Regions from separate parts of the Musicola paradisiaca NCPPB 2511 genome, predicted to be linked through region 3. Evidence: predicted binding sites of a transcription regulator. Region 3 holds the regulator's gene; each other region holds the start of a gene.

Region 1 (4,275 bases), 1.7 Mb from region 3:
GCATCTGCGCGATTCCGCATCCGTCCTATCATGAAGAGCAGATCGCCGCCTATATTCTCGCTCGGGCCCAGGAATGCAGTATCCATGCCGAGCGAGATCAAGTGGGTAATATCCTGCTGAGAAAACCGGCCACCGCCGGAATGGAGAACCGCAAACCGGTTGTTCTGCAGGCACACTTGGATATGGTGCCGCAGAAAAATAACGATACTGTCCACGATTTTACCACTGACCCCATTACCCCCAGGATTGACGGTGAATGGGTCAAAGCCTGCGGCACGACGCTGGGTGCGGACAACGGTATCGGTATGGCATCGGCACTGGCCGTTCTGTTTGACGACAGCGTCGAACACGGCCCATTGGAAGTGCTGTTGACCATGACGGAAGAAGCGGGCATGGACGGCGCTTTCGGCCTGCAACCGGGCTGGCTACAGGGTGAAATGCTGATCAATACCGATTCCGAAGAAGAGGGCGAAGTTTATGTTGGCTGTGCGGGCGGTATCGATTTCAAAACCCGCTTGCCGCTGACGCGCGAAGCGCTCCCGGCCGGTTATCAAACACTGACATTGACCATTAAGGGACTGAAAGGCGGCCATTCCGGCTGCGATATTCACCTTGGGCTCGGCAACGTCAACAAACTGCTGGCGCGTTTTCTCGCCGAACAAGCCATCGCGCTGGATCTGCGCATTGTCGATCTGCACGGCGGAACCCTGCGCAACGCCATTCCACGCGAAGGCGCCGCCACGCTGGCGGTTGCGGCCGACAACGTCGCATCGCTGCAAACGGCGGTTCAGCATTATCTGAGCACGCTGAAACTGGAGCTGGGCGCCGTAGAGAAAAATATCGACATTAAACTGGAGCCGACGGAAAACGGCACGGCCGTGCTGAATATCGACAGCCGCGACCGATTAATCGCGCTGCTCAACAGCATGCCGAACGGCGTTATTCGTATGAGTGATGATTTCAAAGGCGTCGTCGAAACTTCGCTGAATGTGGGTGTCGTTACGCTAAATGATACCCATGCGGAGATTCACTGCCTGATCCGCTCGCTGATCGACAGCGGCAAAGAGTATGTCGTCGGCGTCCTGACGTCGCTGGGCCGTCTGGCTGGTGCGGAAACCGTCACCAAAGGCGGTTATCCGGGCTGGAAGCCGGACGCGACCTCCCCGGCCATGCAACTGGTACGCGAAACATATCAGACGCTGTTCGGCAAAACCCCGAATATCATGGTGATTCATGCCGGGCTGGAATGCGGTCTGTTCAAGAAGCCGTATCCGGAAATGGATATGGTTTCGATCGGCCCGACGATTACCGGCCCGCATTCGCCCGATGAAAAAGTCAACATTGCCAGTGTGGCGCTGTACTGGCAATTGCTCACCGCACTGCTGAAAGCCATCCCGGAACGGCGTTAATCAACGCGCCTCTCGCCTCAATGCAACATCGTGCCTGGCTGATGGGCACGATGTCTCTCCCCTTCGCACTACTCCCATTGAAACACCAACTGGCGTTCCAACTGGGGATCCAGTAACGAAACGTGCAGCCCCACCAACCGAACACCGCGCGATTCCCGACGCTGCTGCCAGGTTTGATGCGCCAGCCGGATCAGATCAGATTTGTTCAGCTTCGGCCAGACGTGCTCCTGCGTCGTCTGCCGGAAATCATCGAATTTCAGCTTTACCCCCTGTCGGGCGATATGCAGATCCGGCCGGACGCGCCGCAGACGGGCCTCAAGTTCAGCGTACAACCGCTCGATCAACGCCTCACAGGCCGGCCAGTCATGAATATCCTGGGCCAGCGTGGTTTCCACGCCGACCGACTTACGTAAACGTTCGGGGGAAACCCGGCGTTCATCAATCCCGTGGCAGCGCTCCCACAGTATCCGGCCAAACTTGCCAAACTCCTTCAGCAACTCCGCCAACGCATAACCCCGCACATCAGCGCAATTGTGCAGCCCCCGCTCGGCCAAACGCCCTGCGGTCACTTTACCCACGCCAGGAATGTTCGCTAACGGCAACGACAGCAGAAACGGCTCCATGTGCGCCGGTGTTATCACGAACAGCCCGTCGGGCTTATTTTGCTCCGACGCCACTTTGGCCAGGAACTTGATGGGCGCAACGCCTGCGGACGCGGTTAACTGCAATTCATTGGCTATCGTTTGACGGATTTCTTCGGCGATCAACGTCGCGGAACCACTGCATTGCGTACTGTCGGTCACATCCAGATAGGCTTCGTCCAGCGACAGGGGTTCGATCAGCGAGGTATAACGGGCGAAGATCTGCCGAATTTGATACGAAACGGCTTTATACACGTCCATCCGACCGGGCAACAGCGTCAGATGAGGGCACAACCGCAGCGCGGTAGCCGTCGCCATCGCGCTGTGAACGCCGTAACGGCGTGCCGGATAGTTGGCGGTGCTAATCACGCCGCGCCGATCGGCTCGACCGCCAATCGCCAGAGGAATATGGCGCAGACGCGGGTTGTCCCGCATCTCTATTGCCGCATAAAAGCAATCCATATCGATATGAATGATTTTGCGCATCGCCCCTCCTGAAAACTGTATAAATATACAGCCTCATTGCTAAGGCGGCAAGGCACAACCAACGCCGGAGAGACGCTATTGCTCGTAGGTAAGTCGTACCGAAAAACCGCCCCAAACCGGCACATACCGTCGGGAAAAAAGCACGTATCGCCTCCCGCTCCATCGATGGCTAAACAGACCGGCTTTTTATGCTTTTTACGCTTTGAATCAGACAAGAGGCAATGTTAATGTGGCAACGCTACACACCCGGAGCGGCGTCCGCCGGATAAAACCGACACAGTTTCCACTGAAAATACGGCTCTTTCGGGTAGGTAAGGGAAATACGGACCATACCGTATATAACAACAGCTCCAGCCATCCAGGATTCATAATGCAAAAAGTCGCACTATCGCTTGCGATGTTGTTTTTTTTGCCTTCCGTTGCCATCAACAGCCATGCCGCTCAAACCGCGCCGGTAACGACCAATACGACACAACAGCCCCTGCAACAGCCGCAGCAGTCCGCCATCGGTTCACCCGTGTATATCCAGATTTTCAAGGAAGAGCGGGTATTGGAACTGTATAGCAAATCAGGGAATGACTATCGTCTGGTGCAGAGTTACCCCATCTGCAAATTTTCCGGCGGGTTGGGGCCGAAGAAGACCGAAGGCGATTTCAAAAGCCCGGAAGGGTTTTATCAGGTGGATTTACGTCAGTTGAAACCCGACAGCCGCTACTATCGCGCCATCAATGTCGGCTTTCCCAACGAATACGATCGCGCTCAGGGGTATTCCGGCCGTTATCTGATGATCCACGGCGAATGCGTGTCCATCGGTTGCTACGCGATGACCAACAAGTCTATCGACGAAATCTATACCTATGTCGAAAAGGCGCTGCGCAACGGTCAACAGAAAGTGGATATCGCTATTTATCCGTTCCGGATGACGGAGCAAAACATGAAGCGTCACAGCCGTTCGGTGGATTACAAATTCTGGTCGCAGTTACAGCCGGGTTATGCCTTTTTCAACCTAACCCATCAACCGCCCGCAGTATCGGTGGCGAACGGCCAGTATGTGATCAACAACAAAACCATACCGGCCAGTCCGCCCGCATCACACTATGCGTTCGCCCAAGCGAAATAAGACAAACTCACCTGGCATGAGCGCATGCCAGGTTTCATTGCCGGTGAGCGGTAATGTCGCCAGCACAGTGACCACGTCGTCAGGCGTGGTTTGTTGCTGAAAGTCGATTTCCACATCGTCATCAAGCAGCGTTGCCTTGCCGAACGGCGCCCGCCGGGTAATCCAGTGCAAACGGGTCGAACAGTACCCCATCACGAAATCACCGTCCGACAGCAGCATGTTGAATACCCCTTTCTCCCTGAGCTGATCCGCCAGCGAAGCAATGTAACGGAACACTGACGGCCAGTACGTCGGCTTACGCGGATAACGCTGAGACAATTGATGCAGCAGCCAGCAGAAGGCATATTCGCTATCCGTTTGACCTACCGGCCGGAAATTGCCGGTTTTCAGACTACGGTAGCCCTTCAACTGGCCGTTGTGGGCGAACGTCCAGTTACGTCCCCACAGTTCACGGGTAAACGGATGGGTATTCTCCAGCGTGACTTCGCCGCGATTCGCCTGCCGGATATGAGAAACCACAGCGCGGGACTTGATAGGATAATTTTGCACCAATTGGGCGATGGGAGAGTCGCAACCAGGCAGAGGATCCTTGAACGTTCGACAGCCGTTCCCCTCGTAA
Region 2 (4,275 bases), 1.3 Mb from region 3:
GGGTTGATCAATTTTTGCGGGAGAGTACGCAGAGCAGAGAGCGCGATATCCCGGAAGCACGAGCCTCCGGGAGGGGGCGGTTATTTGTCGTTCAGGCTGTCCAGATAGCGTTCAGCATCCAACGCGGCCATACAACCGGTGCCGGCAGATGTAATCGCCTGGCGATAGTTGTGATCCATGACGTCGCCGGCGGCGAAAACGCCAGGAATGCTGGTCTGGGTAGCGTTGCCGTTGGTGCCAGATTGCACCTTGATGTAGCCGTTTTCCAGCGCCAACTGGCCGTTGAAGATCGCGGTATTCGGGCTGTGGCCAATAGCGATGAAGACACCGGCGATATCCAACTGTTCGGTGGCGTCGCTCTGCGTATTGCGCAGGCGCACGCCGGTAACGCCCATGTCGTCGCCGATCACTTCATCCAGCGTGCGATAGGTGTGCAGTACGATGTTGCCGCTGTCGACTTTCGCCATCAGGCGGTCGATCAGAATTTTTTCAGCGCGGAAGCTGTCGCGGCGATGAATCAGGTGCACTTCGGCGGCGATGTTGGACAGGTACAACGCTTCTTCCACGGCGGTATTGCCGCCGCCGACGACGGCGACTTTCTGTTGGCGATAGAAGAAACCGTCGCAGGTGGCGCAGGCGGAAACGCCCTTGCCTTTAAAGGCGTCTTCAGAGGGAAGCCCTAAATAACGTGCGGAAGCGCCGGTTGCGATGATTAGCGCGTCGCAGGTGTATTCATCGCTGTCGCCGAACAGGCGGAATGGGCGTTGTTGCAGATCGACGCGGTTGATGTGGTCGAAAACGATTTCGGTATTGAACTTGACGGCATGGTCATGCATGCGTTCCATCAGCAGCGGGCCGGTCAGATCGTTCGGATCGCCGGGCCAGTTTTCGACTTCGGTCGTGGTGGTTAACTGGCCGCCTTTTTCCATGCCGGTGATCAGCAGCGGTTGTAAATTGGCCCGTGCAGCATAGACCGCGGCGGTGTAACCGGCCGGGCCTGAACCCAGAATCAATAATTTACGATGTTTGGCAGTGCTCATGAGTTCCTCAATTCGTGTGAACGGACGATGGCAGCGATTGTAAGGAAATTACTTCGGTAAAAAAAGTGTAGTGGAATGTTGTTGGCTATTTGTCTAATCGTTACAGGTTATTGGAATACCGTGGCGCAATCGGGTGCCGGATCTTTGCGTTAAGGGGGACGTGCGATGCGGGAAAAACCAGTCAATTCAGGGAGGAAAGCGTGAATCTGGCACTTTCTCCTGATTTTAATTGTTTTGCTTTGACAATCGGCTGTAGTTTTGCGAAAACATCCTTGGAAGAGGAAATTTTTTGTATGTGAATAGTTGAATGCTCCGCTTTTCATCAGCTTTTATCTGGATGGAAACACAGTGCCGCTTTTTGTGGAACGCTGTTTTAACGCCGATGCGCCGACGACTGACGGGAACGCTATTGTACAACAAAAGGCAGGGGTCTTCTTTAGGGCAGCTCTGGTACATGAGGTTGGTCAGAGACAGCAATTAAGCAGGGAAGGATGAAGAGAGACAACAAGAATGGTAGACACGAAGAAACGTCCGGGAAAAGATCTTGACCGCATTGATCGCAATATCCTGAACGAACTGCAAAAAGATGGTCGTATCTCCAACGTGGAGCTCTCCAAACGGGTTGGTCTTTCACCCACCCCGTGTCTGGAGCGTGTTCGTCGACTGGAGCGGCAGGGCTTTATTAATGGTTACACTGCACTGTTGAATCCGCATTATCTGGATGCATCATTGTTGGTGTTTGTGGAAATTACGCTGAACCGCGGCGCACCGGATGTGTTTGAACAGTTCAATGCCGCCGTGCAGAAGCTGGAAGAAATTCAGGAGTGTCATCTGGTTTCCGGTGATTTTGACTATCTGCTCAAAACCCGCGTGCCGGATATGTCAGCTTACCGCAAGTTGCTGGGTGAAACGCTGCTGCGCCTGCCGGGCGTCAACGACACCCGCACCTATGTGGTGATGGAAGAAGTGAAGCAGAGTAACCGGCTGGTGATTAAAACCCGCTGACGGCAGGGATGCATAATCCGGTAAATTTAGCTACACTCCTGTGAATATATACAGCATGCGCCGGGGCACCCTCGGCGCTTTGTTATGGCACATTTGCAGGAACCTGGAGATTGGCTTGAGCCAGGAATACACCGAAGACAAAGACGTGACGCTGAAAACGCTCAGCGCGGGTCGACGCTTATTAGAAGCGATGCTTATCGTGGCAGCGCTGTTCGCCGTTTATCTGGCGGTCGCGCTGCTGAGTTTCAGCCCCTCGGATCCCAGCTGGTCGCAAACGGCCTGGCATGAACCGATTCACAACCTGGGCGGCGGGGCCGGCGCCTGGCTGGCGGATACCTTATTCTTTATATTCGGCGTGCTGGCGTATGCCATACCGCCGATAATGCTCTCCCTGTGCTGGGCGGTTCACCGGTCACGTAGTCATGAGCACATCATTGATTATTTCACCCTGTCGCTGCGCCTTATCGGGACATTGGCGTTGATCCTGACATCCTGTGGGCTGGCCGCGTTGAACGTCGACGACATCTACTATTTTGCTTCCGGCGGCGTGCTAGGCAGTTTGCTCAGCAGTTCAATGATCCCCCGATTTCACAATATCGGCGCCACCATGATCCTGCTGTGTGTGTGGGCGACCGGCTTGACGTTATTCACCGGTTGGTCGTGGTTGACCATCGCCGAAAAGATTGGCGTAGCGGTCATGGGATGCCTCACGTTCTTTTCCACCCGCCGTCGCGACGATGACTATCATTACGATGAAGCGGATGACGACGCGGTGCCGGATGATACGGTCGATGTTGTTCACGCCAACGAACCCGAGACTGACCGGCGTGACGAGACCGATGATGTACTGTTCTCTGCGCCCGGCATTGGCGCGGCGGCGTCCGCAGCGGTGCAAGCGCAGGAGACGGAGAATAAGGCTCGTCCCGATGAAAGCACGCCGCGGCCGGACGTTCCGCTCCCAGTCATCGCGCATGATTCGGCGCTGAGCCCGGCTGATGCGCCGTCTTCAGCCGAGGTACCGCCATCGCCCGCCACAGCATCGGTTGCGCCGTCCGCGTCGATGCAACCGGCGTATACGGTGTCGTCCGTGGTGTCGGCGGCGTTGGCCGCCAAAGCGTCGTCTGAGCCGGCGCAGCCGCCTGCGCCGTCGTTCAATGAACCTGCGCCATCGTTCAATGAAGTCGCAGACTGGCACCCGCTCAGCGTGCAGCCTGAGGATCGCATCTCTCGTGTCGCTGCATCGGCGGCACCCGCTTTTGCCGTTCCTGAGCCGGATTCTGCGGTGACACCGAAAACCAATACGTTGTTTACCCCCGCCTTTACAACGGATGAAAACGAAAATCCCCAGGTGAAACGGGGGATGGGGCCAGAGTTGCCGCGTCCAAATCCGGTGCGTATTCCTACCCGCCGCGAATTGGCGTCCTACGGTATCAAACTACCGTCCCAGCGTCTGGCAGAGCAGCAGGCGCGCGAGGCGGAACGGCATACCCACGCAACGCAGGACGAAACCTCAATCGACCTGCCGCGTGACGCTGATGTTTCGTCAGTCGCCGAAACCGTGGCGCCTGACAGAATGTTCGATAGCCAGCCCGCGTTGGATGATGGCGAACCGTTGGATAATGACGAACAACAGGTACTGATCCAGGAAGCCGAATTGCGTCAAGCGTTTATGGATCAACAACGTACCCGTTATGGCGAAGAGTACGCGGTAGCGGAGGAAGATGAGGATGCATTAATGCAGGCGCGTCTGGCCCGCGATTTCGCCGAACAGCAGAAGGTTCGCTACGAAGACGAGACGCCGCCGCTAGCTAGCGATGTTACGACGACGGCCGCGTGGCGACAGGCGCCGCCGGTGGCTGCTTCTGCGCCGGAATCGTCTGTAGAGGATGAGCCGTCTTCGGCAACAACCATGAATGCACGCGGCGCCTTCGCGATATCGCCGTTTGCCGATCTGGTGGATGAAGGCCCTGCCGAACCGCTGTTTACCTTGCCTGCTCAGGAAGAACCGGATAACGAGGCTCCACCGTTTGCCCCTGCCGTTTCAGCGGCGGCGTCGGCATTGCATGCGCAACCGGAAGACAAGCCGGCATCGTCGCTGATGAATAGCCTGATCCATCCCTTCCTGATGCGCAATGATCAGCCGTTGCATACGCCAACGACGCCGCTGCCTTCGCTGGATTTACTGACGCCGCCATCCGTCAACGATGCGCCGGTGGATGAATTTGAACTG
Region 3 (4,275 bases):
GCCCCAGATTACGCAGCTTACTCAGGCCGCGCACCATCTGTATGAACCCTTCTTTTTCTTTGGTAGCGCCGCGCAATTCCTTGGCATAGGTTCCCACTTCCATCACATGTTCGTAACCAATGTAGATAGGAACCAGTGTTATGGGACGGGTTCCGCCACGCAGCATGGCTTGAATCGTCATCGCCAGCGTGCCGGTTTTAGGTTCCAGCAAACGCCCCGTGCGTGAACGGCCGCCCTCGACAAAATACTCTACGGAATAACCGCGGGTGAACAGTTCGCCCAGGTATTCGCGGAACAACGTGGAATAGAGCTTATTGCCTTTGAAGGTTCGGCGGATGAAGAAAGCGCCGAGACGGCGGAAAATCGGCCCGGCCGGCCAGAAGTTCAAGTTAATGCCCGCCGCGATGTGCGGAGGCACCAGCCCCTGGTGATAAAGCACATAGGAAAGCAGCAGGTAATCCATATGGCTGCGATGACAAGGAACATACACCAGTTCGTGCCCGTCCTGAGCCAGCTGGCGGACCCGCTCGGCGTTATGGACGTTAATCCCTTGATATAACCGGTTCCAGGTCCAGCTCAGGACGCGATCGGAAAGGCGAATCGCTTCGTAAGAAAAATCGGCGGCGATTTCTTCCAGCAGGGTAATCGCGTTCTGTTGCGCTTTCTCGTGGGAAATCTTTTTTACCCGCGCTTCATCATCGATGGCTTTAGCTATTGCTTTGGACGACAACAGTTTGTTGAACAGATCCTGCCTTGCGGGCAGTCTGGGGCCGACTGCTGCCAGTCGTAGTCGGGAAAAATGCATCCGCGCTACGCGAGCCAGCTTGTGGGCGATGGTCTTGTCAGTACCATGTTCTGTGGCCATATAACGCAGGGATACCGGCGTTGAGAAACGCACGAAACTGTCCCGTCCCAGCCACAAAACGGCAAAAAATTTCTCGATGCCGTTCAGCAATCGTAAATGTGGCGTTTCCTGATTCTGCTGGCCTTCGCGGCCAGGTGAGCGTCCGAACATGACGGACACGGGAATCATCTGGATATCCAGATCCGGATTATTACGGTGCAGATCCAGGTAGTCATGAAAGAGCTTGATCGATTTCTCTTTCGGGACGTAGTAATGGAACACGCGCGGGCCGTCATTGACAAAGACGTAACTTGGCAACGTCTTGCCATCAATATGGAGTGGCTGCAGCGGATCCGGCAAACCGAGCTCGCGGCATTTGGTGCGCAGAGTCAGTAAATCCGCTTTGGAGTTGTAGGGCAGCACATAGAAAATCGGCCGGGACGGATCCAACTGTTGTTCAGCAACGGGATCCTGGGGAATAACTTTACTCTTCACCAGGAATTTAAGGGGAATATTCAGTAATTTATAGTAAATTCTACGCCAACCTGACATAACAACCAGAAGCCTCCTGTTAGCAACGCGCCGAAAGGATACCAGAAACCCGACAGGATATCTGTGGTGATACGTTCGTGCGGGCACGTTAAAATTGCGTTCAATCACAAATTACAGGTGGAGCAAGTATGAATAAAACAACGGGGTTCACCCGGCTCGTTAAAGCAACAGGGTACTCGTTGCAAGGATTGAAACAGGCATGGCTGCACGAAGCGGCATTTCGTCAAGAATCGCTACTGACTCTCGCCGCGATTATTATTGCGTGTTGGCTACCGGTTTCAACGATTGAGCGGTTGTTGCTCATCGGTTCGGTGGTGTTGATTGTGTTGTTTGAGCTTGTCAACAGTGCGATAGAAGCGGTTGTGGATCGTGTCGGGATGGACTATCACGAATTGTCCGGCAGGGCGAAGGATATTGGCTCGGCGGCGGTGTTTGTCGCCTGTTTGCTGGCCGCAAGCGTGTGGGGAAGCTTGCTGTGGAGCCATTTTGCGTGAGGCTTCGAATATTCGCAGAAAATTCCGTGGAATAGCGTTCTTCCGGGTTCCCATTGCCGGTATCCCTGTATATACTCACAGCGAAACTGTATAAACAACCAGGGGGCGGGATGAAAGCATTAACCACCAGACAACAACAGGTCTATGATCTTATTCGCGATCATATCTCTCAGACCGGGATGCCACCGACCCGTGCTGAAATTGCAAGTCAACTCGGCTTTCGCTCGCCAAATGCAGCGGAAGAGCATCTTAAAGCGCTGGCGCGCAAAGGTGTCATAGAGATCGTTACCGGCGCATCTCGTGGAATCCGGTTGCTGATGGAAGAAGAAGATCAAGGGCTACCATTGATTGGCCGTGTGGCTGCTGGCGAGCCCTTACTGGCTCAACAGCATATCGAATGTCATTACCAGGTCGATCCCGCCATGTTCAAGCCTAACGCGGATTTTTTGCTGCGCGTCAGCGGTATGTCGATGAAAGATATTGGTATTCTTGACGGTGATTTGTTAGCTGTTCACAAAACCCAGGATGTGCGTAATGGTCAGGTCGTCGTTGCACGTATTGAAGATGAAGTGACGGTCAAGAGACTGAAAAAGCAGGGGAATATTGTGCAGCTGCTGGCAGAGAACAAGGATTTTGAGCCCATTGTCGTCGATTTGCGTGAACAGAATTTCTCGATTGAAGGTTTGGCCGTCGGCGTAATTCGTAACGGCGACTGGAGCTGATTTTTCTCGCCGGTTTGATTCCGATTCCTGCTACTTATACAGTCTGGCTGGCGCTTTTTGTTTACCTTTACCGATGAGCGCCTGCCGTGACCTGTAAAATCCCTTTTGATGTGTGACGGTCGATGTTGAACCTCGTAGGTTGCCCGATGTTCAACGCTTCTTCACGATCAGGCTGTGATCATGATTGCAACTATCCCGCTGTTCGCAGGACTCCACCTGTTGGCATTCTCGGCAGAAACCATGCGCTTCCACAACGCTGTGCCGCATCACGAACCCTGACTGTTGCGCCAATTGCTGCAGCGTTTCTTCCACGCCTTCAGTCTGGCGTTCAGTCACTTGTCCGCACCGGTCGCAGATGAACAACGCGGAAGTATGGCTGTGTTCTTCAAAGTGGTGGCACAGCACATAGCTGTTGTTGGACTCGACACGATGAATAAATCCTTGCTCAAGAAGGAAATCCAGTGCGCGATAAACTGTGGGCGGCTTGGCTTGCGGCTCTGATGCACGCAGGAGATCGAGTAAGTCATATGCACTGATGGCGCCGGTTTGCTGTGCGATTAAACGCAGCACTTCCTGACGCTGGGGTGTAAGACGCACGTTGCGCTGCTGACAAAGCTGTTCGGCCTGAATGACAAGTTTGTCCGGATTGACGGAATCCATGGCAATAACCCTGAAGCCTGTTTGGGATCATGCGGCCATCTTAGCATGACAGGGCAAAAACACTGAAACGCGCCGCTTTAGCGCCTATTTGCCTTAGCTTGTGTTGGGTAGGTCAGGCGACCAGGTCGATCAGTAAAGCTCGCGTATCGGAGCCGGCCTGTAAAGTGAGACTCTTTTCCTGTTGGATGAATGCGCCATCTCCGCAGTGCAAATTCCGGCTCGCATCGGCGCAACCGCAAACGCGGATGCTGCCGTAGATGGATTGCAGATAACCGCTATTACCTTTCAATGGCAGGGTCTGCTGCTCGCCGGTTTTCATGTCCACATGGTGAATCCAGACCTGCTGGCGAAGGTGAAGGGCGTTTGGGGTATCTTCCGGCGAGGCGATTAACTGGTTGCCAGACGCTTGCAGCGTCAGCCGCTGCAGGGGGGAATTCTCGCGCGTCGGACACGCATCCAACCATAACTGAAGACGAGTCAACGGGGTTGTGTCGTCGATGTTGTGCTCGCTATAGCTAATGCCCGGCTGTGTTGCCAACAGTAATACGTCGCCCGCATCGGCGCGGATGTGGGCGCCGTTGCTATCACGGTATTCGGCCCGCCCTTGCAACAGAATATTCAGGATATCAACACGTGGATAGGTACGCGGCTGAAAGGCGGTTTTGGGTGACAACACTTCCTGGTTCAGCACGCGTAATGACGCAAACCCGAGATAATCAGGATCGAAATAGTGGCCGAAGGAAAAGGTATAACGAGCCTGTAACCAGCCATAGTCAGCCTGGCCGCACTGTTCAGCAACTCTGCTAATGATCATGGTATTTCAGACCCTTGGAATTGTTAATGCTGAGATGGTAATTGGCTGGACGATGGATTGTTAGCCAGTTAATCTGGTGGGTACATTCAAAAATCCTGAATGAGTGGAGAAATGGCAAAAGAACGAGCATTAACATTAGAAGCTTTACGGGTTATGGACGCTATTGATCGTCGAGGAAGTTTTGCCGCC

What was found. Region 3 encodes LexA, which represses DNA repair genes until DNA is damaged. Its sites were predicted from a motif close to TNCTGTATGTACATACAGNA; they were not measured.
Region 1: a site for LexA is predicted at 2,550-2,569, ahead of dinB (DNA polymerase IV). Genes of this name have one in related genera too.
Region 2: a site for LexA is predicted at 2,082-2,101, ahead of DPA2511_RS11620 (DNA translocase FtsK 4TM domain-containing protein). Genes of this name have one in related genera too.

What each region holds. Positions count from the first base shown of each region.
Region 1 is NZ_CM001857.1:1,040,570-1,044,844, reverse strand. Features, by position in the region: gene pepD (beta-Ala-His dipeptidase) at 1-1,409, shown strand, start outside; gene dinB (DNA polymerase IV) at 1,478-2,536, opposite strand; gene dpaA (peptidoglycan meso-diaminopimelic acid protein amidase) at 2,907-3,656, shown strand; gene DPA2511_RS04740 (class II glutamine amidotransferase) at 3,627-4,275, opposite strand, start outside.
Region 2 is NZ_CM001857.1:2,637,934-2,642,208, reverse strand. Features, by position in the region: gene trxB (thioredoxin-disulfide reductase) at 81-1,040, opposite strand; gene lrp (leucine-responsive transcriptional regulator Lrp) at 1,551-2,045, shown strand; gene DPA2511_RS11620 (DNA translocase FtsK 4TM domain-containing protein) at 2,161-4,275, shown strand, end outside.
Region 3 is NZ_CM001857.1:3,942,557-3,946,831, reverse strand. Features, by position in the region: gene plsB (glycerol-3-phosphate 1-O-acyltransferase PlsB) at 1-1,396, opposite strand, end outside; gene DPA2511_RS17430 (diacylglycerol kinase) at 1,525-1,890, shown strand; gene lexA (transcriptional repressor LexA) at 2,001-2,612, shown strand; gene zur (zinc uptake transcriptional repressor Zur) at 2,763-3,272, opposite strand; gene DPA2511_RS17415 (pirin family protein) at 3,385-4,086, opposite strand; gene DPA2511_RS17410 (LysR family transcriptional regulator) at 4,198-4,275, shown strand, end outside.